DNA from 3 places in the Priestia sp. SRI_019 genome. Region 2 is predicted to be linked to each of the others. Evidence: predicted binding sites of a transcription regulator. Region 2 holds the regulator's gene; each other region holds the start of a gene.
What was found. The regulator Rex, encoded in region 2, represses fermentation and respiration genes when NADH is low (regulators of the CRP and FNR family bind a similar motif). The targets are predictions, from matches to a motif close to TTGTGAAATATTTCACAA.
Positions count from the first base shown of each region.

Region 1 (7,762 bases), on a different contig from region 2:
CTCGTTTTTTCATGGTTGATAACCTCCGAATCGTATTCATACACTTATTAAATCATTTGGTTGTTGAGGAAATATAAAGAGAAGAGCTGGATTTGTTGAGCTGTTGTTAAGAACGTTGAACATTTATATGACAAGTTTAACTAGAAGTTATTCAGCTATCTTTTAGAATTTGTTCAGATAGTATTCAGCTGGGCTTCACAGTGAATTCATGTTCCGCTCTTACAATAAACACATAGCTAAAGGCGACAAAAAGCACTTTGGCTCGTACAGCAAAAGTGAAAGGTATTTTAGCAGAAAAAAATGTCACTCAGTTCAATGCTTATACGGGATAAGAGTGCTCATAATTTTTTATCTTAATACATTTCATTTTTCATTCATATCAAGCAGAGGGTGCTTCAAGGCATCTTCTGCTTTTCTATTTATAACTAGAAACGGAGCTGTTTATCTATGTTAAGATAAATGTAGATTATTGTTGTAAAATGGATAGAACTAGAATGAAATAAATTAAATAGATAGGGTGTACACATGAGAAAAGAAGTACAAGTTATAGCCAAAGAAGCTTTTATTAAAAAAGTGAACAAGGGTTATCCACTCATTGAAAAAGATGCGCTTGTTGATGGTCATAAACTGCAAGAAGAAGGCGTTATTATTAACTTATTCACTCCGAAGAATCAATTTTTAGCCAAAGGCTATTATGGAAAGCAAAATAAAGGCTATGGATGGATTCTTTCGAAAAAGAAAAATGAGCAAATTGACGCGGCGTTTTTTGCCAGAAAAATTCAGCAAGCTATTTCATCACGTCATGATTTTTATGCGTCTGAAGACACAACTGCTTTTCGCGTATTTAATAGTGAAGGTGACGGAATCGGCGGCTTAATTATTGATTATTATGACGGATATTACGTCATGAGTTGGTATAGTGAAGGAATTTATCGATTTAAAGAATACGTCATTGAAGCCTTAAAGTCTGCGCCTAATTTTAAAGGGCTGTACCAGAAAAAACGTTTTAACGTAAAAGGGCAATATATTGAAGAAGATGATTTTGTAGCAGGGGATAAAGGTGAGTTCCCTCTTATTGTAAAAGAAAATGGTATTCGTTTTGCCGTTTACTTAAATGACGGAGCGATGGTGGGAGTCTTTTTAGATCAGCGAGACGTCCGTAAAACGATTCGAGATAAATATGCAAAAGGAAAGACCGTGCTAAATATGTTTTCGTATACAGGTGCATTTTCAGTGGCGGCCGCTCTTGGAGGAGCTGCGAAAACAACAAGTGTCGATTTAGCCAATCGCAGCTTGGCAAAAACAATTGAGCAATTTAGTGTAAATGGAATTGATCACGAAGCACAGGACATTATCGTAGAAGATGTTTTCAAGTATTTTAAATATGCGGTCAAAAAGAACATGACCTTCGATCTTGTGGTGCTAGATCCGCCGAGCTTTGCCAAGTCGAAAAAGCATACGTTCAGCGCGGCAAAAGACTACAAAGATTTATTAAAAGAAGCTATTGCTCTTACAAAGCCAAACGGTGTCATTGTGGCATCTACGAATGCAAGCAATTTTGATATGAAAAAATTCCATTCGTTTATTGAAAAAGCTTTTAATGAAAAAGGTGAACGTTACAAAATGATGGAGCAGTTCGCTCTTCCAGCTGATTTTAAAACAATAAAAGAATTTAAGTCAGGTAATTATTTAAAAGTGGTGTTTATTCAAAAAGTAAATCACTAAATGCAAGGCTGCATGATGAACTCATGCAGTTTATTTATTTTTGATAAAATAACGCTTACAAGCTATTTTGAAGGGAATAAAATGAAGGTAAGAGATAAATATTGTCAATATATATGATAAAATAATAAAGGAATTATGCTCAACACTTCACAATTTTACAATATCATCCTTACGAAACGTATTTTTACAATTATTTTATTTTAAATGGGATAAGTATTGGGTGTGAAGTAGAAAGAGCATACTACTATTATTAAAAAACATGAAAGGAGAAAGATTATGGCTGAAACAACAAAAAAGCCTGCCGGCGAAGTGAAATTTATTCCTTTATTAATTTGTCTGGCAATCGGACTTGTTTTATGGTTTATTACACCTCCGCCCGGACTTGATTTGAAGGCTTGGCACTTATTCGCTATTTTTGTGGCTACTATCGTAGGGCTTATCATTAAACCATTGCCATTAGGCAGTGTAGCTATTTTATCTTTAACCATTATTGTATTAACTAATACATTAACACTTGAACAATCGCTCAGCGGTTTTCAAAATACGACGATTTGGTTAATCGTTATTGCATTCTTTATTTCTAGAGGTTTTATTAAGACTGGTCTAGGAACAAGGGTTGCCTATATCTTCGTTCGTTTGTTCGGTAAAAAGACGTTGGGACTATCGTATTCTCTTATCGTAAGTGACTTGCTTTTATCACCTGCAATGCCGTCTAATACAGCACGAGCTGGAGGAATTATTCTTCCCATCATTCGTTCTTTATCCGAAACATACGGATCGAGAACTGGAGACGGTACGGAGCGCAGAGTCGGCGCTTTCTTAACAAAAGTATCGTTTCAAGGAGATATGATCACATCCGCTATGTTCGTAACAGCAATGGCGGCCAATCCTCTTGCTGTTAAAATGACGGAACAAATTACAGGCAAGACTATTTCATGGGTTGGCTGGGCAGCGGCTGCAATCGTACCTGGAATTATTAGTTTAATTGTTATTCCACTCGTTATTTATAAGCTGTATCCGCCAGAATTAAAAGAAACGCCGGAAGCATCTGAAATTGCAGCAAAAAAACTAAATGAAATGGGTCCGCTAAAGAAAGAAGAATGGTACATGATTGGCGTATTTTTACTTCTTCTTGTGCTGTGGATTTTTGGCGCTAATTTAAATATTAATGCAACAACAACTGCTTTTATTGGTCTATGTGCGCTTCTTTTAACGCAAGTGTTAAGCTGGTCGGACATCAAAAAAGAACAGGGAGCATGGGATACATTAGTCTGGTTTGCTGTTTTGGTTATGATGGCAACTTTCTTAAATGATCTAGGCATGATTCCTTGGTTCAGTGATCTGATGAAAGGCACTGTTAGCCATATGTCTTGGATGACGGCGTTGATTGTACTAGCTATTGCGTATTTTTATTCTCACTACTTTTTTGCAAGTAACACGGCTCACGTCAGCGCTATGTACGCAGCATTTTTATCTGTCATCGTGGCCGCTGGTGCGCCTCCGTTACTGTCAGCATTAATTTTAGCGTTCTTTAGCAATTTATTTGGCTGTTTAACTCACTACGGAAGTGGACCGGCACCGGTGTTCTTCGGTAGTGGATATGTAACGCAGCAAAAATGGTGGTCGCTCGGCTTTTTAATTTCAATTATTCATATTATCATTTGGATTGGAATTGGCGGCTTGTGGTGGAAACTGCTAGGTCTATGGTAAAAAAACAGTGGCGCAGGCCACTGTTTTTTTATGCTTCAGCCCAAACGGATACAGAGCCGCCATTTACAGGGAACTGTCCGTAGCCATCTTCTTCAATCACGATTTGGTCCTCTCGGTTGTTTGTGAAGTCAATCCACGTTTGTCCACTTCGGTGTTCGCCGACGAACATTCTCTTTTCGCCATCTTCGCCGTTTGACATCACCACAGCGCATCCAGACTTCTCAAATTCCTCTACACCATGCCTTACCCATCCAATGGTATTCGGGTGATCGAAATAATCGTCTTGCTGGCCGTATGCTTTGTCATAGCGTACATGCAAGAGAGCGGAAATATCTTTTTCTTTTCCCTCAATTGGGTGCTCTCCGCCTATTCCAAAATAGTCTCCGTAAAACACACAAGGATAGCCGTCTTCACGAAGTAAAATTAGAGCGTAAGCACTTTGTTTGAACCAATCTTCTACCCAAGATTCTAAAGATTCATTTGGCTGAGAGTCATGGTTATCTACAAATGTGACAACATTCAACGGGTGAGTCTTGACTAATGTATCATCAAAAATCGTGGTTAAATCAAAATCTCTTCCTTGCTGAGAGGCTTCATGCAGTTTATAGTGCAGCGATACGTCAAACAAATCGATTTGATAATCAATCACGTCTAGGAATTCCTGACAGGCTGTTAACTCTGGATTCCAAAACTCTCCCACAAAATAAAAGGGCTTTTCTTGAGAAGAGGACAATTCGTGGGCAAATTCTTTAATAAAATCGTGGTTAATATGTTTAATGGCGTCTAATCGATAACCGTCGCACTGCAGGGTGTCTGCTAACCATTTTCCCCATTTGATCATTTCTTCTCGAACTTCAGGATGATCGTAATCAATATTCGCAAACATTAAATAATCGTAGTTGCCAAACTCTTGATCCACATTTTCGTTCCAGCTTTTGTTCTCCCCGGCAATACGAAAAACGCCTTCTTTTCCATTTTTATCATCGTAATCAGTGCCGTTAAAATGATTAAAGTTCCATTTGAAAGAAGAATATTGATCGCCGCGCCCTTCAAATGTAAACTTTGTCCACCCTTCAATTTCAAAAGGTTCAGAAATTTCTTCTGTTCGGTTCATGGGGTCCACTTCAATGACGTGGAACGTTTCTTTTTCATCTGCTGCAGCTTTATGGTTCATTACAATATCCACATAGACATTAATTCCATGATTATGACAGGCATCAATCGCTTCATGCAGCTCTTGCTTGGTTCCATACTTTGTACGAACGGTTCCTTTTTGATCAAATTCGCCAAGATCATATAAGTCGTAAACGCCGTAGCCGTTATCCTCTGATGAAACACCTTTTGTAACCGGGGGAATCCACACGGAATCAATTCCTTGTTCTTTTAGTTGAGGAGCGAGCTCTTTAAGGCGTTGCCAATGCTCGCCATCAGCCGGCACATGCCATTCGAAAAATTGCATAATTGTATGATTCCGTTCCAAGTTAAATCATCCTCCTTTTAAATAAAAAGATATAATCGCTCACGGATAGTTCTTTAGAATCAAATGAGGAATTGATTATATTTTTTCTTTTAACGTTCCTGTTATCCCTATTCTTTAAACCTTTTTCAACATATGAAGCTTAAGAAAATCTTAAGATTTCCCCTTCCTTTTTCTTAAGAAATGCAGTTTACAATAAAATCCATAGACGAAATGACCCATGATATACTTTTGAAAGGAGTGTGAGAAATTAATGAACGAATATGTGGTTTTAGTCGTAGACGATGAGCAAGAAATCCGTAAGGGCATTGCTATTTATTTGAAAAATGAAGGCATTAAAGTCTTTACGGCCAAAGATGGAATCGAAGCCATAGAGATACTAAATAAAGAAAAAGTTCACTTAATTATTCTTGATATTATGATGCCAAGGCAAGACGGCATTTCAACGACGTTTAAAATCCGAGAACAGAAAAATATCCCGATTATTATGCTGAGCGCTAAAAGCGAAGATGCAGATAAAGTACTCGGTCTGCAGGTAGGAGCAGATGATTATGTGACAAAGCCTTTTAATCCATTAGAACTGATAGCGAGAGTTAAATCACAGTTAAGAAGATATGTGACATTAGGTACATATGAGGAAACAAAGACGATTGATATCCGAGGTCTCGTACTTGATATTGAGGCTAAGTCCGTCACTCTTGACGGGGTATTCATTAAGCTGACTCCCATTGAGTATAAAATTGTAGAGTTATTAATGAAAAATGCAGGGAGAGTTTTTTCCATACATGATATTTATGAACGCGTATGGAATGAACCAGGCTACAACGCAGAAAATACAGTAGCGGTACACATTAGAAAAATAAGAGAAAAAATTGAGATTGAACCAAAAAATCCGAGATATGTAAAGGTTGTGTGGGGACTTGGATACAAAATGGAAAAGTAGCGTCATTTCAGCTATAGGGATTATCTTGTTTTTATTTGGTTTAGGAGCAACTATTTCTTCAATTAGTAACGTGCATAATCTATTAAAAACAAACTATTTACAAAAAAGCAGCTATGTAAAATCAGAAGACTTCAAAAAGCAAATAAGTCGTTTTACAAATGATCTCTACCTTTTAGAATTGACACAAAAAGATAAGAATACCGTTAATGCAAATAAGATAACAGAAGAAGAGATTGAGTCGTATCGATATACGGAAGGAACATTAACAGAATAAATAAAAAACGTGCACGATAAATATGAAGAAAAAATAGAAGACGCTAAGCAGGCAAAGAGCAAAAACGTTGAAGCTGCCTATGTAAAGCAGCAGGATCTAGAAGTTAAAAACATTCAAAAAAAGTTTCAAGATGATCAATTCGTTCGAGAAGAAATAATGAAAAACAAAAAACTCGAAATGAAGAAACTATATGATGAAGCTTTTTATCGACAAAAAATATTATCTCAATATAAAAAAGACATCATGTATTATTTAAAAGATAGGAACACAAACAAAATATATACGAACATCCAAAACGCAGGCAAAGAAGATGTTAATCAATTAGTAAAACAGAAAAATATATTGTATAAACATACTTATTCAGCTCAATCACCACTGGTGTTCCAAGCAGATGAATATAAAAATTCATCGTTAAGCAGTGAGGTAGACTCAGAGATCCCAACCCGGTATTTAAAGCAGAAGTTTACGGGTATAATTGCTGTTCCTGAAAAAGAAACCTTCATTAGTCCTTTATTTGATGAATATAACTATTATCATCATCAAAATGTAGCGTTTCTCGTGTATGCATTTTCAGGGATACTAGCTCTGTTAATAGGTTACTTTATTTATAAAAAAACAATAACTGGACATTTAAAAGAAATAACAAGACAAACTGCAGTACAGAGGGTTTATAAAAAAATACCTTTAGATATTTGTATAATTGTTTTTCTTTTATACTCATTTTTTACATTAAGTCTAGTTCTGAACGGCTATCCTGCTTCTTTATTAGAATCATATAAGCATGTTGCTACGTTCTTCTTTTATATGATAGCAATATCTATAGCTATTTCCCTATGGGCACTTCAAGTATTTCTACTGTTTCAGCGTATGCGCACAATAGATGATATAAAAGAAGAATATAAAAGAGCGTGTGTTTATCAAGTAATTTATTTTCTTCAATCTATTTTTATTATCAGACATATTGGCATGCATATAATGGTTGTAGTGCTGCTTTTAGTGTTTGCCGTGTTTGCTGTTGCAACTCTATTGACTAGTGGATCTATGTTTGCAGAACAAGTATCCATACTGTACTTAGCTATAGGCAGTGTTGTAGGAGTGGTTACTTTGATACTGCTTATGCTACGAGTTAATTATTTGAATAAAATTATTATCTCAATTGATCAAATTGCCACAGCCGAGTGGAAAGAGCCGTTACCTATCAAAGGAAAATCAGCTTTGACTCAAGCAGCGCTAAACATAAATCATATCCAGCAGCAGATTCAAACATCTCAGCATGTTCAAGTGAAAAGTGAACGCTTGAAAACAGAGTTAATTACCAACGTCAGTCACGATTTAAGAACACCATTGACTTCTATTATGACATATACAGCGTTGCTAAAGTCGCAAGATCTTACTTCGGACGAACAACATGCTTACGTTGAAATTATTGACCGTAAATCAAAACGTTTACAGACACTTATTGATGATTTATTTGAAGTGTCAAAAATGGCAAGTGGAAATGTAGAATTGCATAAAGACAAAATTGATATTAACCAGCTTCTTCATCAGGCTTTAGCTGAATATAATGAAGCAATTGAAGATTCAACTCTGCAATTTCGTATTCAATCTCTCGAAAAGCCGATATTTGCTACTG
Region 1 covers NZ_JBYCZN010000004.1:319,957-327,718, reverse strand. The annotation lists gene AC2YJL_RS22520 (PhoX family protein) at 1-13, opposite strand, end outside; gene AC2YJL_RS22515 (class I SAM-dependent rRNA methyltransferase) at 526-1,725, shown strand; gene AC2YJL_RS22510 (anion permease) at 2,002-3,435, shown strand; gene AC2YJL_RS22505 (alpha-amylase) at 3,464-4,915, opposite strand; gene AC2YJL_RS22500 (response regulator transcription factor) at 5,166-5,855, shown strand; gene AC2YJL_RS22495 (hypothetical protein) at 5,833-6,129, shown strand; gene AC2YJL_RS22490 (HAMP domain-containing sensor histidine kinase) at 6,139-7,762, shown strand, end outside.
Region 1: the regulator Rex is predicted to act here: its motif matches at 1,861-1,878, upstream of AC2YJL_RS22510 (anion permease).

Region 2 (7,762 bases):
TTCTGCGTTTCCTGCACCGTTTACAACTGTTGTATTTTCTTTTGTTACAACAATTTTAGAAGCGCGACCTAATTGATCGATGCTTGCTGTTTTTAAGTCAAGACCAAGCTCTTCAGTGATTACTTCTCCGCCTGTTAGGATTGCAACATCTTGTAGCATTGCTTTACGACGATCACCGAAACCAGGAGCTTTAACAGCTACAGCTGTAAATGTACCACGAAGTTTGTTCACAACTAATGTTGCTAAAGCTTCGCCTTCTACGTCTTCAGCGATGATTAATAGAGGCTTGCCTTGTTGAACAACTTGCTCTAATACCGGTAAGATTTCTTGAATGTTACCGATTTTTTTGTCTGTGATTAAGATGTATGGATCATCTAATACAGCTTCCATTTTATCTGAATCAGTTACCATATAAGGAGATGCATATCCACGGTCAAACTGCATACCTTCTACCACTTCTAATTCAGTTGTGAAACCTTTTGATTCTTCAAGTGTGATAACGCCGTCGTTACCAACGCGCTCCATTGCTTCAGCAATTAATTGACCTACTTCTTCGTCAGCTGCTGAGATAGCCGCTACTTGAGCAATTGAATCTTTACCTTGAATTGGTTTAGAGATTGCTTTTAGTTCTTCAACCGCTACAGCTACTGCTTTTTCCATCCCTTTACGGATACCCATTGGGTTAGCACCAGCCGTTACGTTTTTAAGACCTTCTCTGATCATTGCTTGCGCTAAAACTGTTGCAGTAGTTGTACCGTCACCAGCAACGTCGTTTGTTTTGCTAGCGACTTCCGCTACTAATTTAGCACCCATATTTTCAAATGCGTCTTCTAATTCGATTTCTTTTGCAATTGTTACACCGTCATTTGTAATAAGCGGTGAACCGAATTTCTTTTCTAATACAACGTTACGACCTTTTGGTCCAAGCGTTACTTTTACAGCATTTGCTAATGTATCTACACCACGTAGCATTGCGCGACGTGCTTCTTCGCTAAATTTAATGTCTTTTGCCATGTTCTTTGACCTCCTCAAGATGTTCTTAATAATCTATTTTTTACGTATGATAAGTTTGTGGTTAAAATTAGCCGATTACAGCTAAAATATCGCTTTCGCGTAAAATTAAGTATTCAGTACCTTCGTATTTCACTTCAGTACCCGCATATTTTGAGAAGATGATACGATCGCCCGCAGCTACTTCTAAAGCTACACGCTCACCGCTTTCTAATACTCGGCCTGTACCAACAGCAACAATCTTACCCTCTTGTGGTTTTTCTTTTGCACTGTCCGGTAACACGATACCGCTTGCTGTTTTTTCCTCAGATTTTACAAGTTCAATCACTACGCGATCACCTAATGGCTTTAACAAGTGAAACAACCTCCTCAAATAATATGTTTGCATTTTTATTAGCACTCAACCTCGACGAGTGCTAACACAATTATTATATTAAAACAAAGTGGGTTTTTTTTGCAAGTATTAAACAAAAAAAATTTAAAATTTACGACAACTACATATAATAGTCTTAGATTTCGACGATTTTGAGAAATAAAGCATTCTTTTCTCTGTTCAATAATATGTATGTTACAATACGAGCAAGAAGAAATTACTAACTTTACAGTACTTCTTCGACATATATACATAAAAACCTTTTAAAGGAGTATAGAAGATTGGAAAAACGTTATTGGTATGTTATCCTCACCTACATCCTTATGCAGTTTTCAGGAGTTGTTGGTATACCGCTGTTAAAATTAACAGGAATGTTTGATGACTATCCAGTTCGAACAGCGAATGTCCTGCTTTTGACTTATTGGACTATCATTAGCTTTATCCTTGGCTTACTTATTGTCTTACTGCTGCTGCGTCGTGACATGTCCATGCGTATAGAACATGCTGGAAAAACGATTGCTGTTGTCTGGTCAGTCCTTGGGGTGTTTCTCGCTATGGCTGGTCAAGCTGTAGCAGGTATGATCGAACACGCTCTTGGCATTACCCAAGTATCTGAAAACACACAAAATATTGTTAACCTTGTTAAAGCAACACCGTTCCTTATTGTCGTTACGTCTGTTATTGGACCAATACTAGAAGAGATTATTTTCCGAAAGATTATTTTCGGCTCTCTTCACAAACGATACAATTTCTTTATCTCTGCATTTATTAGTTCCCTTATTTTCGCTGCGGTACACTGGGATTTTAAACATTTACTTGTGTATACAGCCATGGGATTTGTATTTGCATTCCTTTATGCAAGAACAAGACTAATTGTTGTACCTATTATTGCTCATGTTTTGATGAATACAATCGTTATTTTATCTCAAACTATTTTTGCAGATAAAATTATAGAAATGCAAAAACAAGCAGAACAAATGCAGTTTATTTTTGGAGGCATGTTTTTATGAAGAATATCCCTTTAACACGAGGGTTTATTTATATTATTATGGGGATTTTATTTACTTACTTGGCAATTCAAAATGCTCAGGAAACCGTGTGGAATTTCCCCACAATCTTATTTGCACTCGTAGCCGCATTCGATTTCAGGTTTGCGGTTCGCATCTTTATCTTGCACTACAAAATTAAAAAATTGCAGCAGCAATATAAAAATCAAGATGATTCATCTAAATAAAAAAACCACTGTTTCAGTGGTTTTTTTACATACTAACATCTTCTCTTTCTTGCTCTGCCCTTGCCTTTAACACTTTGCGATACGAAATGCGGGAAATAATGATGCTGATTTCATACAAAATTAAGAGCGGCACTGTCACCATCATGTGCGAGAGCAATTCCGGTGGTGTAATAAGTGCGGCAATAACTAGCAGTACGAAATAGGCATATTTTCGAATTTGAGATAAAAACATAGGCGTGATAATTCCTAATCTCGTCAAAAACATCACGACGACAGGAAGCTGAAACAACAGGCCAAAAGGCAGTGTGAGCTGCATTAAAAAAGAAAAGTATTCATTAATGCCAATCACTTGGTTTACATTCAGCTCATCAGAAACGCGCGTCATAAAATCGACGACAAATGGAAACAACACAAAATAAGAAAAAGAGACACCGCCGATAAAGAGAAAAATGGAAACAGGAATATATCCTAGCGTTACCTTCCGCTCTTTTTCATATAAACCAGGACTAATAAATGCCCAGAGTTGATACAGTGCAACAGGAGCTGCAAGTACACAGCCGATAATAACAGCAAACTGCATATAAATCTTAACTGGATCTGTTAGCCTAAATGCATTCATCGTTAAATTTTTTGCCTCATCAGCATGCTGTAAATAGACAATGACCTTATCCGCTATAAAAAAGCCGCCAATTGTGGCAATCACAAAGAAAAATAAAACAATTAAAATGCGTTTTCGCAGCTCTCCTATATGATCATATATTGACATTTCTTGTTCGGTCATACTATGATCACCCTTTTACTCTTTGTCATCTACTTGACGCTGTTTATCTTTTTCACGATCTTCTGATGCACCGCTAGCGGCATGCTTAAACTCTCTAAGCGTTTGGCCCACTGATCTTCCTAGCTCCGGTAACCGTTTCGGTCCAAAAATAAGCAGTGCTACAATCGCAATAATAATCCAACTGCCTGCTCCAATCCCCATATTCCCACTCTCCTTATTAATTTAGACTTAAGGAAATCGTAACATAGTCCGCCTTATTCAACAGGATAATTTTTCAAAAAGTAGACAAGCGACTGTAATTCTACAGCAAGATCAATATGATGCAGTCGAATCTCATCCGGTACGTTTAAGCGTGCAGGAGTAAAGTTTAAAATTCCTTTAATTCCGCAACTCACTAAACGATCGGTAATTTGCTGAGCAACAGTGGCTGGAACGGTTAAAATCGCTACTGAGATGTCATCACTCATATAATCTTCCAATTGGTCAAGGTGATAAACCGGCACGTCGCCTACTTTTGTACCGACTTTATCTTCTATCACATCAAAAGCGCACTCAATTTTAGTGTTATTATTTTTAATAAAATTATAATTTAAAAAGGCCGTTCCGAGATTCCCTACGCCAATCAGTGCTACTTTCGTTACTTCATCTTGGTCTAACGTTTTACGGAAAAATGTAAGCAAATAATTCACATTGTAGCCGTATCCCTTTTTCCCTAATGCTCCAAAGTAAGAAAAATCCCGGCGAATAGTAGCAGAATCAACTTTCACTGCCTCACTTAACTCCGCTGACGAAACACGCTGTTTACCAGAAGCATGCAAGTTTTTTAAAAAACGATAATAAAGCGGCAATCGTTTAGCCGTTGCTTGTGGTATTTTTAATTGTTCAGTGTTCACGTTGTACCCCCTCAGTTCATGTATGTCATTACTAACATTTTCAAGTCATATTGCATTACCTTTCACAAAGCATCAACCGCTTTGAGGTAGCGCTTCCAATTCTCTCTCTTTTCTCTTGTTTTATATATACTCCGCTTCGCACCCCGACGGCTTTTGTCTATCCAGCACTACTTAAAGTCGGTAGCTAGAACGAAGCAATGTGCCCTTCAAAGGATTCGTTTGTTAGTCATGACGGGTTTTCTACATCCATCATATATAAGTTCAGAGATGCACTTATCTCTTATTTTAACATAGTATCCTGTATAAAATGTGCAGGTAAAATCATTTTATTTCATGAATCAAAACATTCGCTTCATCATTTGTCCTTGTCCCTCTACAAATTACAAACGCTTGTAAGAAGAACTTGTAGTTGAAAATATGTTAAAATACACTATGGATATACTACTAGAGGTGAAAAAATGATTATTCTACAATTGAACGGTATTACAAAATACTATGGGGCAGAACCCATTTTATCGAATATAAAGTTAGAAGTACAATCAAAAGACCGCATTGCCCTAGTGGGACGAAACGGTGCTGGTAAATCAACTTTATTAAAAATTATTGCTGAGCAGCTTTCTTATGACAGCGGAGAAATTATTAAACCTAAAGGTGTTTCCATTGATTATATGGGACAAGATACAGTTCTTGAGTCAACACTCTCCATATGGGAAGAAATGATGACGGTCTTTGCTCCGTTAAAGAAAATGGAAAAAGAATTACGTACGCTTGAAACGAAGATGGGTGATCCAGACATTTTTAATGATTCAGTTCAATACGAAAAACTAACCAAAGAGTACGACCAGCTTCAAGTAACGTTCAAAGATTTAGGCGGCTATCAATATGAAGCGGATACACGGTCTATTCTTCACGGTTTCCGTTTTTCAAACTTTGACTATAGCACCCCTATTTCCTCCTTGAGCGGTGGACAAAAAACGCGCTTGGCTCTTGCAAAACTGCTTTTAACAAAGCCAGACTTGCTTATTCTCGATGAGCCTACCAACCACTTAGATATTGAAACTTTAGCATGGCTGGAACAGTTTCTGCAAGGGTATGAAGGAGCTATTTTAATTGTTTCACACGATCGTTACTTCCTTGATAAAGTCGTAAATCAAGTGTATGAAGTCACACAAAAAACAACGGTCAAGTACACGGGCAACTACTCTAAATACCTTGTACAAAAAGCAGAGCGATATGAAAAAGAGTTGCGTCAGTATGAAAAGCAGCAAGATGAAGTCGCAAAACTGAATGATTTTATTCAGCGAAACATCGCCCGCGCATCGACTACAAAACGTGCGCAAAGCAGACGGAAACAGCTCGATCGAATGGAGTTAATAAATCGACCTAACGAAGGCGAAAAATCAGCTAGTTTTTCGTTTGAAATTGAGCGTCAAAGCGGAAATGAAGTCTTAAATCTTGAAGACGTGTCTATCGGATATGATGAACACAAATATATCGTTCAGCAGGCAAACCTTCGGATTAAAAAAGGTGAAAGCCTTGCGTTGGTTGGCCCTAATGGAGTTGGGAAATCTACTTTATTAAAAGGTATTGTGGATAAACTAAGCTTCAAGACTGGAACCATTTCCTTTGGCTCAAACGTAATGGTTGGTTATTACGACCAAGAGCAAGCCAATTTAACGTCTAATAAAACCGTTTTAAATGAGCTTTGGGATGAATACCCATCCAAACCTGAAAAAGAAATTCGTACAGCGCTTGGAAATTTTCTGTTTTCAGGTGATGATGTACTGAAAATCGTTTCCACGCTTAGCGGTGGTGAAAAAGCACGCTTGGCTCTTGCGAAGCTTATGCTTCAAAAAGCTAATTTCTTAATTTTAGATGAACCTACTAACCATCTTGATTTAGATAGCAAACAAGTACTCGAGAATGCGTTAATCGATTACCCAGGAACTCTGTTATTTGTTTCACATGACCGTTATTTTATTAATCGTATTGCAAACAAAATAGCAGAGCTGTCTCCTGAAGGGTTAGAAGAGTTTCTTGGAGATTATGACTATTATGTAGAAAAGAAAGCAGAAATAGAGGAAATCAAAGAATTAGAAAATATAAAAGCAAACGAAGAACGCACGGTAAAAGTAGATAAACAGTCCTATAAACAAGATAAAGAACAAAAAAAATTGATGAGGCAGCGAACGCGCCGCATTGAAGAAATTGAGACTGAAGTAAACAAATTAGAAGCCGCACAAGCAGAGAATGAAGAACTTCTTTGTGACCCTGAAATTTATCAAAACCACGAAGAAGTATCAAGATTAAACGGTGAAAACGAAAAAATTTCTTCACAGTTATCCACATTAATGGAAGAGTGGGAAGAATTACAGCTTCTTCTAGAAGAATAGTCTATATTTTTTCGTATTTATTCATCCTATTTACTTGTTCGTGCGCTTTAGAACAAGCTTTATCCACTCTGTGAATAAACAGTGGATATCTGTCTGATTTTCATAATTAAAACTTGTTGATAACAGGTCCGTGTACTGAGCGCACGGACTTTTCCACATAATTATCCACAGTTAATTCTAAATTTATTGAATATTGTTGATAAATTATTTTTATCCACAAAAAAAGACGAATGAGAACTAAATCTCATTCGTCTCTTACTCTTCCAAGTCTAAACCGGGGTTTGCGTTTAATGACATATCTGAACGTTTTCCTTGAGCAAATCGTACACTTGCTGCTGCTCCAATCATTGCAGCATTATCCGTGCAGAGAGAGAGCGGCGGGATAATAAGTTCGATGTTTGATAATGGTGCAAATGCCTCTTCTAGCGCTGCTCTAAGTCCTTTATTAGCAGCAACTCCTCCTGCTACTAACACTTGCTTAACGTTATATTCCTTTGCAGCTTTAACGGTTTTAGTTACTAACACATCAATAACACTCGCTTGAAAGCTAGCAGCAAGCGTTTGTGGAAGAATTTCTTCACCTTTTTGCTTCGCGTTGTGGACAGTGTTAATAACTGCTGATTTTAACCCACTGAAACTAAAATCATAGGATCCTTCTTCTAGCCAAGCACGCGGCAAATCAATTAATGGCTCTCCTTCATGTGCAAGGCGGTCAATATGCGGTCCCCCTGGATATGAAAGGTTTAACGTGCGGGCTACTTTATCGTAGGCTTCTCCTGCTGCATCATCTCTCGTTTCACCAATCACTTTAAACTGACCGTGACTTTCCATGTATACAAGCTCCGTATGCCCTCCAGATACAACTAACGATAAAAGCGGGAATTCTAATTTTTTGATTAGCTGGTTTGCATAAATATGTCCTGCAATATGATGAACACCAATTAATGGCTTTTGATGTGCAAATGCTAGCGCTTTGGCTGCATTTACGCCAATAAGAAGTGCTCCCACAAGCCCTGGTCCTTCCGTTACAGCTATTGCATCAATATCTGCAAACGTCAAGTTCGCTTGATTTAAAGT
Region 2 covers NZ_JBYCZN010000015.1:8,864-16,625, forward strand. The annotation lists gene groL (chaperonin GroEL) at 1-1,014, opposite strand, end outside; gene groES (co-chaperone GroES) at 1,082-1,366, opposite strand; gene AC2YJL_RS27130 (CPBP family intramembrane glutamic endopeptidase) at 1,666-2,394, shown strand; gene AC2YJL_RS27135 (YdiK family protein) at 2,391-2,618, shown strand; gene tatC (twin-arginine translocase subunit TatC) at 2,644-3,399, opposite strand; gene tatA (twin-arginine translocase TatA/TatE family subunit) at 3,415-3,600, opposite strand; gene AC2YJL_RS27150 (redox-sensing transcriptional repressor Rex) at 3,654-4,292, opposite strand; gene AC2YJL_RS27155 (ABC-F family ATP-binding cassette domain-containing protein) at 4,751-6,685, shown strand; gene tsaD (tRNA (adenosine(37)-N6)-threonylcarbamoyltransferase complex transferase subunit TsaD) at 6,941-7,762, opposite strand, start outside.

Region 3 (7,762 bases), on a different contig from region 2:
TCCACGACCGATCGGCACAAGTGCGTCAATCGCCTTGATACCTGTTTGAAGCGGCTCATGTACTGATTTACGATCCATAACGCCAGGTGCAGCACCTTCAATTGGACGTGTTTTTGTTGTTTCTACTGGGCCTAATCCGTCTACTGGCTGACCTAATGAGTTAACAACACGACCGATTAACTGCTCCCCTACTGGAACTTCCATGATGCGTCCTGTACGGCGAACTTCGTCACCTTCACGAATTTCCGTATATGGTCCTAAAATAATGATACCTACATTGTTTTCTTCTAAGTTTTGTGCCATTCCCATGACACCATTTGAAAATTCAACCAGTTCTCCAGCCATGACATTGTCGAGGCCATGAGCACGTGCGATACCGTCCCCAACTTGGATAACAGTACCTACATCACTCACTTTAATCTCAGACTGATAGTTTTCAATTTGCTGCTTGATCAGCGCACTAATTTCTTCAGCTTTGATGCTCATGAATTTCACCCCTATCTACGATCTGTGTGCAAGAAGTCCTCGTTGGATCGTTTCTAATTTGCTGCTAATGCTGCCATCATAGATACGATTACCAATGCGAAGCTTCACGCCGCCGATTAGGCTTTTATCTACTATATTTGAAATATTTAACGTATGTTTTCCAACTTTAGAAGCAAATGATTGCGAGATTGCTCTTTTCTCATCTGCACTTAAAGGTTTGACAGAATAAACAGTTGCATCTGCCACGCCACGTACTTCGTTCGCTAGGAAACGATACTCTTGTACCATTTCGCTAACAATTTGAATGCGGTGACGCTCTAATAATAGAAGAACCGTATGTTGAACAGTTGATGAAAGTTCAGCAAATGCCTCACTTACAAACTGTTTTTTTCGCTCAATTGTAATTTTTGGATGAGTTAATACATCCATTAATTCAGGTGTTTTAGCAAACACCTCTTCAACGATTTGTAGCTGGTCTTGCATTTCATCGATCATCTGTTTTTCTGTTGCTAATTGAAAAAGAGCTAGTGCATAGCGCTTGGCTACAGCTGGTTGACTCATCGTACATCCCCTACTTCTTGGATATATTCATGAATTAACTTCTCTTGATCTTGTTCAGAAAGTTCTTTTTCAATAACTTTCGACGCAATTAAAACAGATAATGAAGCAACTTGCTCACGTAACGCAGCAACTGCTTGATCTTTTTGCTGTTCGATTTCTTGTTTTGCTGCAGCTTTTAGACGCTCAGACTCTTCGCGTGCTGCCGCAATGATTTCTTCTTTTTTATCTTCTGCAGACTTTCTAGCGTTTTCCATCATTACTTGCACTTCTTGACGAGATTGCTTTAAGATTTCACGCTGCTCTTCAACAAGCTTCTTCGCTTCCTCATTTTGCTTTTCTGCTTCATCAATCTCACCGGCAATATGCTCTTCACGTTTTTTCATGATTCCCATTACAGGACCAAACGCGAATTTTTGAAGTAACGCAAGTAGGATAAGGAACATCACTAATTGGAAAAGAATATCTCCACCATTAATGCCTGCTGCTCCTAACACAAACATGTTCGACACGGCCATGTTCACTCCCTTCAGAGACTCCACATATATAATTTACTTATTAAAGACATAAAGTAATGGCGAAGGTTCTTTTGAATGATCTTCGCCACATGTAACACATTATTATTTACCTTGTACCATGAATGCAATAACTACGGCGATAATTGGAAGCGCCTCAACTAAGGCAACCCCAACGAACATCATTGAAGTTAATGTACCACGTGCTTCTGGTTGGCGAGCTGTGCCTTCAATCGTCTTAGAAACGATAAGACCGTTACCAATACCAGCACCTAGTGCCGCTAAACCAATCGCAATTGCAGATGCTATTAAACCCATTTTATAAAGTCCTCCCTTAATATATATGATTTTGTTTAACTAAGTTTTGTTTTGTCCAAATTGGGTATTACTTGAACAAAGCTTTATAAATTAATGGTCGCTACTCACTTTGTGAGATAAATAAACCATCGTTAACATTGTGAAAATGAAGGCCTGAATTGCGCCTACAAAAATACTAAATCCTTGCCATAAAAGCATTGGAATAGCAGCTCCAATTGTACCTAAGAAGCCTGTTGTTGCTAAACCAGCTAGCAAGCTTAACAAAATTTCCCCAGCATAAATATTACCGTAAAGACGAAGGCCAAGCGTTAACGTATTGGCAAACTCCTCGATAATCTTAAGCGGGAATAAAAATGCCATTGGCTTGAAGTAATCTTTCGTGTATGCAGAGAAACCTCGCATTTTAATACCATAATAATGTGATAGTACAACTACCATAACGGCTAACGTCAGCGTAATTGCTGGATCAGCGGTTGGCGATTTCCACCATAAGTTATGGTCAATCACGATGGCAAATGGAAGACCCAACATATTTGACACAAAAATGTACATAAGTAAAGTTACACCTAGCGTCAAAAAGCGGCCACCTGTTTTCCAATCCATATTGCTATTAACGAGTCCTTTAACAAAATCTAAGACCCATTCAATAAAGTTTTGTGCACCGCTTGGCTTCATAGCAAGAGTACGAGTACATAAAACTGCAATTAAGAATACAATAACAGAAGCTACGGTAACCATAAGCAAGTTACTTTGACTAAAAGTAAGGCCTAGAAACTCTATAGTTGGTGATTCATGACCCAACTGTGTTCACCTCTCTTTCTATCTTCTACGCATATTTTGAACAACTAAATCTATGATAATGACAACATAATACGTCATTAATCCCACAACTACACTAATAATATGAAAGGTTTTTGGATAAGAGATGGTAATCACAACTGCGAGAGCAGCTGTTGCAAATCTTACAACAGTCCCAATTGAACGGGGCTTTTTCCCCTCATCCAACGCCTGTCCAAACTGCTCAAACTTTCTTACCAAGTTCCACAAATTATACAAACTCAGGGCGGTTCCTAAAATTAAACCTGCAAAAACAGCCTTATAACTTGTAAATCCCCAGCCGAGAACGTATAATGCTAACAAATACAATATGTATGAACGAAGTCTTGGAAAAACGTGCTGCAAATCCTGCATGAATTATTAATCTCCTGAAAAAAAATGGTGGACTGTCCGCAGCATCATAAAAACACCTGCTGCTAGCCCTGAAAGAAGGCCTAAAATCAAAAATAGTGGTTCGGTATCAAGCCATTGATCAGCCCATCTCCCAGAGAATAAGCCAATTAAGACTGAACCTGCTAACTGTGATAGAATGATTGACACTAATGCCATCGCTTGCAAAGGATGACGGTTGCGATCTTTCATAAGCTCATACCCCTTTTGCAAAATTTTCTTTTTTCCGAATTCTCTATCGTTGTTATAGCTCAATATATGATAGAAAGGCAAAAAAAATTGCTAAAAAAGGTAAAAACAGCTAATAAAATACGCAGAAATATCAACGGTTTTCACAGGTTGAAAACCTTATCATTTATATTCCCTGTAAGCATACAATAGCGTATATTTAATGTCAATGTGTTTAAGCTAAAAACTTCACAATCTCTTCTTATTGTTCACATTTCTGCCACACATAAAACCTCTTCAAATGAAAACATTTAAAGAGGTTCATTCAATCGTTATTGTACTGTGTACAACCTGCTCTTGTCTATGCTTTTTCACAAATGCAAATATTTGGTACGCCCCCGGTACAAGCGATTCATCAATCGTTATTTCTCGTTTTCTCATGCCTCTTTCTACATCAACGTCAACATCTAAATACGATATAAACTGTAAAGACTGCTTATCAAAAAGAGCAACGCCTAACTCATCTGCTCCTTCAGGCAAAAACAGTTCATAGCTATACGTATTTTTCTCTTTTTCCGCTGCTACTTGCAATCCCATGACACGAGGATAATCTGGAATGCTAACCATGTACATATAAGGAAGCGAAAATGTTTCACGTGAATCATTTATTTCCAAATATCCGTCATATATACCTTTATTTTTAAAACGGGGCTGCACCGATAAAGTGACAGCTATTTCTTTTGTCTGATGGGGCTGCACCGTGACGGGTAATGGAATATCCCAGTTCACTCCTTCATCCCTTTTCGGAACGTTTAAGCGATACGTTTTTGCTTTATCAGACTGGTTATCAATTTTAAATGATAAGACTTTTTTTGATGGGCGCGTAAAAATACCGAAAGATAAAGAAGATGGATAAAATAAAGAGTCTGCTGTGACAGCTTTTGCTAGTTGAATTCTCCCGGCTCCTTGTTCATATACGCGATACGTTTGACCGTTTAGCTGGTGCATTACTTTACTTGTGTTCATCAATGAAGCTTTGACTTGTTCAGGAGACCAGTTCGGGTGAGCTTGTAAAATAAGAGCGCACGCTCCAGCTACATGGGGCGCAGCCATACTTGTGCCATGCATGCGTTCATATCCGCCGGGAACTGTACTATTAATGAAGTAACCAGGTGCGACGACGTCCGGCTTGATTCCCCAAGTAGTCGTTACAGGCCCTCTTGAACTGAAAGATGTAAGCAAGTCTTGCACCACTTGCTTGCCAGTGCGTAAATATGGTTGTTGAGACTGAATGTGTTGATTAATGGTATCACCGCTTTTTTTACTTACCCATATCACTGGAATATTTACTGACTCTTTTAGTTTACCGATTATGCTTTTTTCAGTCGGACTATATAAAATAACGGCTTTTGCGCCTGCCTGTTCAGCTTGTTTGATCTTTTTTTCAACGGCATTTCCTTCTGCTTTTAGCAAAATGACGTTACCCAATGCATGCTTTTGCTCTTTGGAGTATTGTTCATTTATTACACGGAGCGTTTGATTAAACGTCCACGGGCGCGACCCTTCTACTGGCGCCATCATAATCTTGTCTTTATTAAATCCGATTGTTAGAAATTGAACTGTTGTCGGGGAAACAGAAGCGCCAACAGAAATAGCTTTTCCCGCTGTACCTGGAGAGCCCACGGTCCATAAACCTGGACCTGAATTGCCGCTGGATGTAACCGTTACAATTCCTTTTTCAACAGCTCGATCTAACGCTAAGCTTGTTGGTAAATCAGGGCCATTCACATCATTTCCTAATGATAAATTAATAATATCTACATCATCTTGAATTGCTTTTTCGATAGCTAGAATAACACTTTCAGACGTTCCAGCTCCACCAGGTCCAAGAGCTCGGTATGCGTAGATCTCCGCTTGAGGTGCTACACCTTTAATATTTCCATTTGCTGCAATAATACCAGCTACATGAGTGCCATGCAGAGTAGGCTCTCCTTGCTCGCGAGTGGTTTCCATCGGCTCATAATCTTTATCTATTACATCATACCCTCCCCTGTAGGTTTGTTTTAAATCGGGATGAGAATAATCAACACCCGTATCGATGACGCCTACTTTGATTCCTTTTCCTGTTAAGCGCTGATTATAAGTATCAAATAAGCCCCTTACCTGTTCTGAGCCAATGAAGGTTACGCTATTTTCTTCTGCAACCTGGTAGTTTTTAACAGAATGTGAACCAATAATAGAAGGATTATGAGATAGTTTTTCCAAATCCGAGATGGAGCCGTTTAATGAAAGTCCGGTAAACACTGTATGAAATTCGTTCTTAATCTTTATATTAGGATAATTTTTTTGTAGCTGACTTTTAAATTTTGCGAATTTTTCTTTTTCAATCATGACAATTATTGATTTTTCCTGATGATTCATTTCTTGTTTTATAGAAGGAAATGTCGGATTGAGTGACATTTGTCCTCCCCCGCTTCCTAATATAAAGCTAATCATTAACCATTTAATCCACATAAAAAACACCTCTCACACTATCGTGTCTCAAAGAGACACTTTTCATGTGAAAGGTGTTTAGAAATCTTACGAAAGCGGATTAAAAGCTTCCGGTCTGTTTTCACGGCGGTTGAAATAGTAGCTAATAGCATCACAAATACGTTTAGAAGCTAAGCCGTCTCCGTAAGGATTCGATGCTTGTGACATTTGCTTATATACGTCTTCATCTATTAACAGCTCTTTTGCTAGCGTATAAATTGTTTCTTCTTCCGTTCCTGCTAGTTTGAGCGTCCCTGCTTCAATTCCTTCCGGTCGCTCTGTTGTATCACGAAGTACCAATACAGGTACGCCTAATGAAGGAGCTTCTTCTTGAACACCGCCCGAATCTGTCAAAATAATATGAGCGCGCTCAGCGAAGTTATGGAAGTCAATTACATCTAACGGTTCAATTAAATGAATGCGTGGGTCATTTCCTAAGATATCGTTTGCTGTTTCTCTAACTACCGGATTCAAATGAACAGGATACACAACTTGCACATCTTCATGTTCATCCACAATACGTTTAACAGCACGGAACATGTTTTTCATTGGTTCGCCTAAATTTTCGCGGCGATGCGCCGTTAATAAAATAAGACGATCATCTCCCAATTTCGTTAACACTTCATGCTCATATGTCTCTTTTACTGTCGTTTTTAACGCATCGATAGCTGTGTTTCCAGTCACAAAGATTCGCTCTTCTTTTTTATTCTCTGCTTGCAAATTAGCTGCAGACTTATCGGTTGGAGCAAAGTGCAAATCAGCGAGAACGCCTGTAAGCTGACGGTTCATTTCTTCCGGATATGGAGAATATTTATTCCATGTGCGCAAACCTGCTTCAACATGTCCCACCTGAATTTGATTATAAAAAGCTGCTAGTCCGGCAATAAACGTCGTAGTTGTATCGCCGTGTACAAGTACGATGTCCGGCTTCACTTTTTTCATTACGTCATCCAAACCTTCTAATCCTCTGGTCGTTACGTCCATAAGAGTTTGGCGATCTTTCATAATGTTAAGGTCATAGTCAGGCTGAATGTCAAAAATGCTCAATACTTGGTCTAACATTTCACGGTGCTGAGCCGTTACCGTAACAATCGCTTCGAACTCCTCCGGTCGCTTTTTAAGCTCTAGCACTAGAGGGGCCATTTTAATTGCTTCTGGTCTTGTCCCGAATATCGTCATTACTTTAATTGGCTGCTTCATGTTCATCACCCGAATCTACAAATTATTTTGTACCGAATAAACGATCCCCTGCATCTCCTAAACCTGGAACAATATATCCATGGTCATTTAATTTTTCATCTAATGCCGCAATGTAAATATCTACGTCAGGGTGTGCTTCTTTTACGATTTCCACGCCTTCAGGAGCAGCAATTAAACACATAAATTTAATGTTTTTAGCGCCTCTTTTTTTAAGAGAGTTGATTGCTTCTACAGCTGACCCTCCTGTTGCAAGCATAGGATCTACTACAATAAAGTCACGCTCTTCTACATCATTAGGCAGCTTTACATAATATTCAACAGGCTGTAATGTTTCTGGATCACGATATAAGCCAACGTGTCCAACTTTAGCAGCTGGCATTAGTTTTAAAAATCCATCTACCATGCCGATACCAGCACGAAGAATTGGAACGATACCAAGCTTTTTCCCTGCAATAACTTTTGACTTTGTTTTGCAAACCGGTGTTTCAATTTCAACGTCTTCTAGCGGTAAATCACGTGTCGCTTCAAAAGCCATTAAGCTTGCCACTTCATCAACTAATTCACGAAACTCTTTCGTTCCCGTTTTTACATCGCGTATGTAAGTTAATTTGTGTTGAATAAGCGGGTGATCAAATACGTATACTTTGCCCATTGATATCTCTCCTTATATATAAAGATGTACACATTAAAATACCATTCAACGAATTGAATGGTACGTACTAGTAAAAACATATCTCTTGCTAATTAAATTTATACAT
Region 3 covers NZ_JBYCZN010000004.1:222,607-230,368, forward strand. The annotation lists gene atpA (F0F1 ATP synthase subunit alpha) at 1-486, opposite strand, end outside; gene AC2YJL_RS22030 (F0F1 ATP synthase subunit delta) at 502-1,047, opposite strand; gene AC2YJL_RS22035 (F0F1 ATP synthase subunit B) at 1,044-1,562, opposite strand; gene atpE (F0F1 ATP synthase subunit C) at 1,665-1,877, opposite strand; gene atpB (F0F1 ATP synthase subunit A) at 1,968-2,678, opposite strand; gene AC2YJL_RS22050 (ATP synthase subunit I) at 2,697-3,068, opposite strand; gene AC2YJL_RS22055 (AtpZ/AtpI family protein) at 3,075-3,296, opposite strand; gene AC2YJL_RS22060 (S8 family serine peptidase) at 3,594-5,786, opposite strand; gene wecB (non-hydrolyzing UDP-N-acetylglucosamine 2-epimerase) at 5,853-7,004, opposite strand; gene upp (uracil phosphoribosyltransferase) at 7,027-7,656, opposite strand.
Region 3: the regulator Rex is predicted to act here: its motif matches at 3,510-3,527, upstream of AC2YJL_RS22055 (AtpZ/AtpI family protein).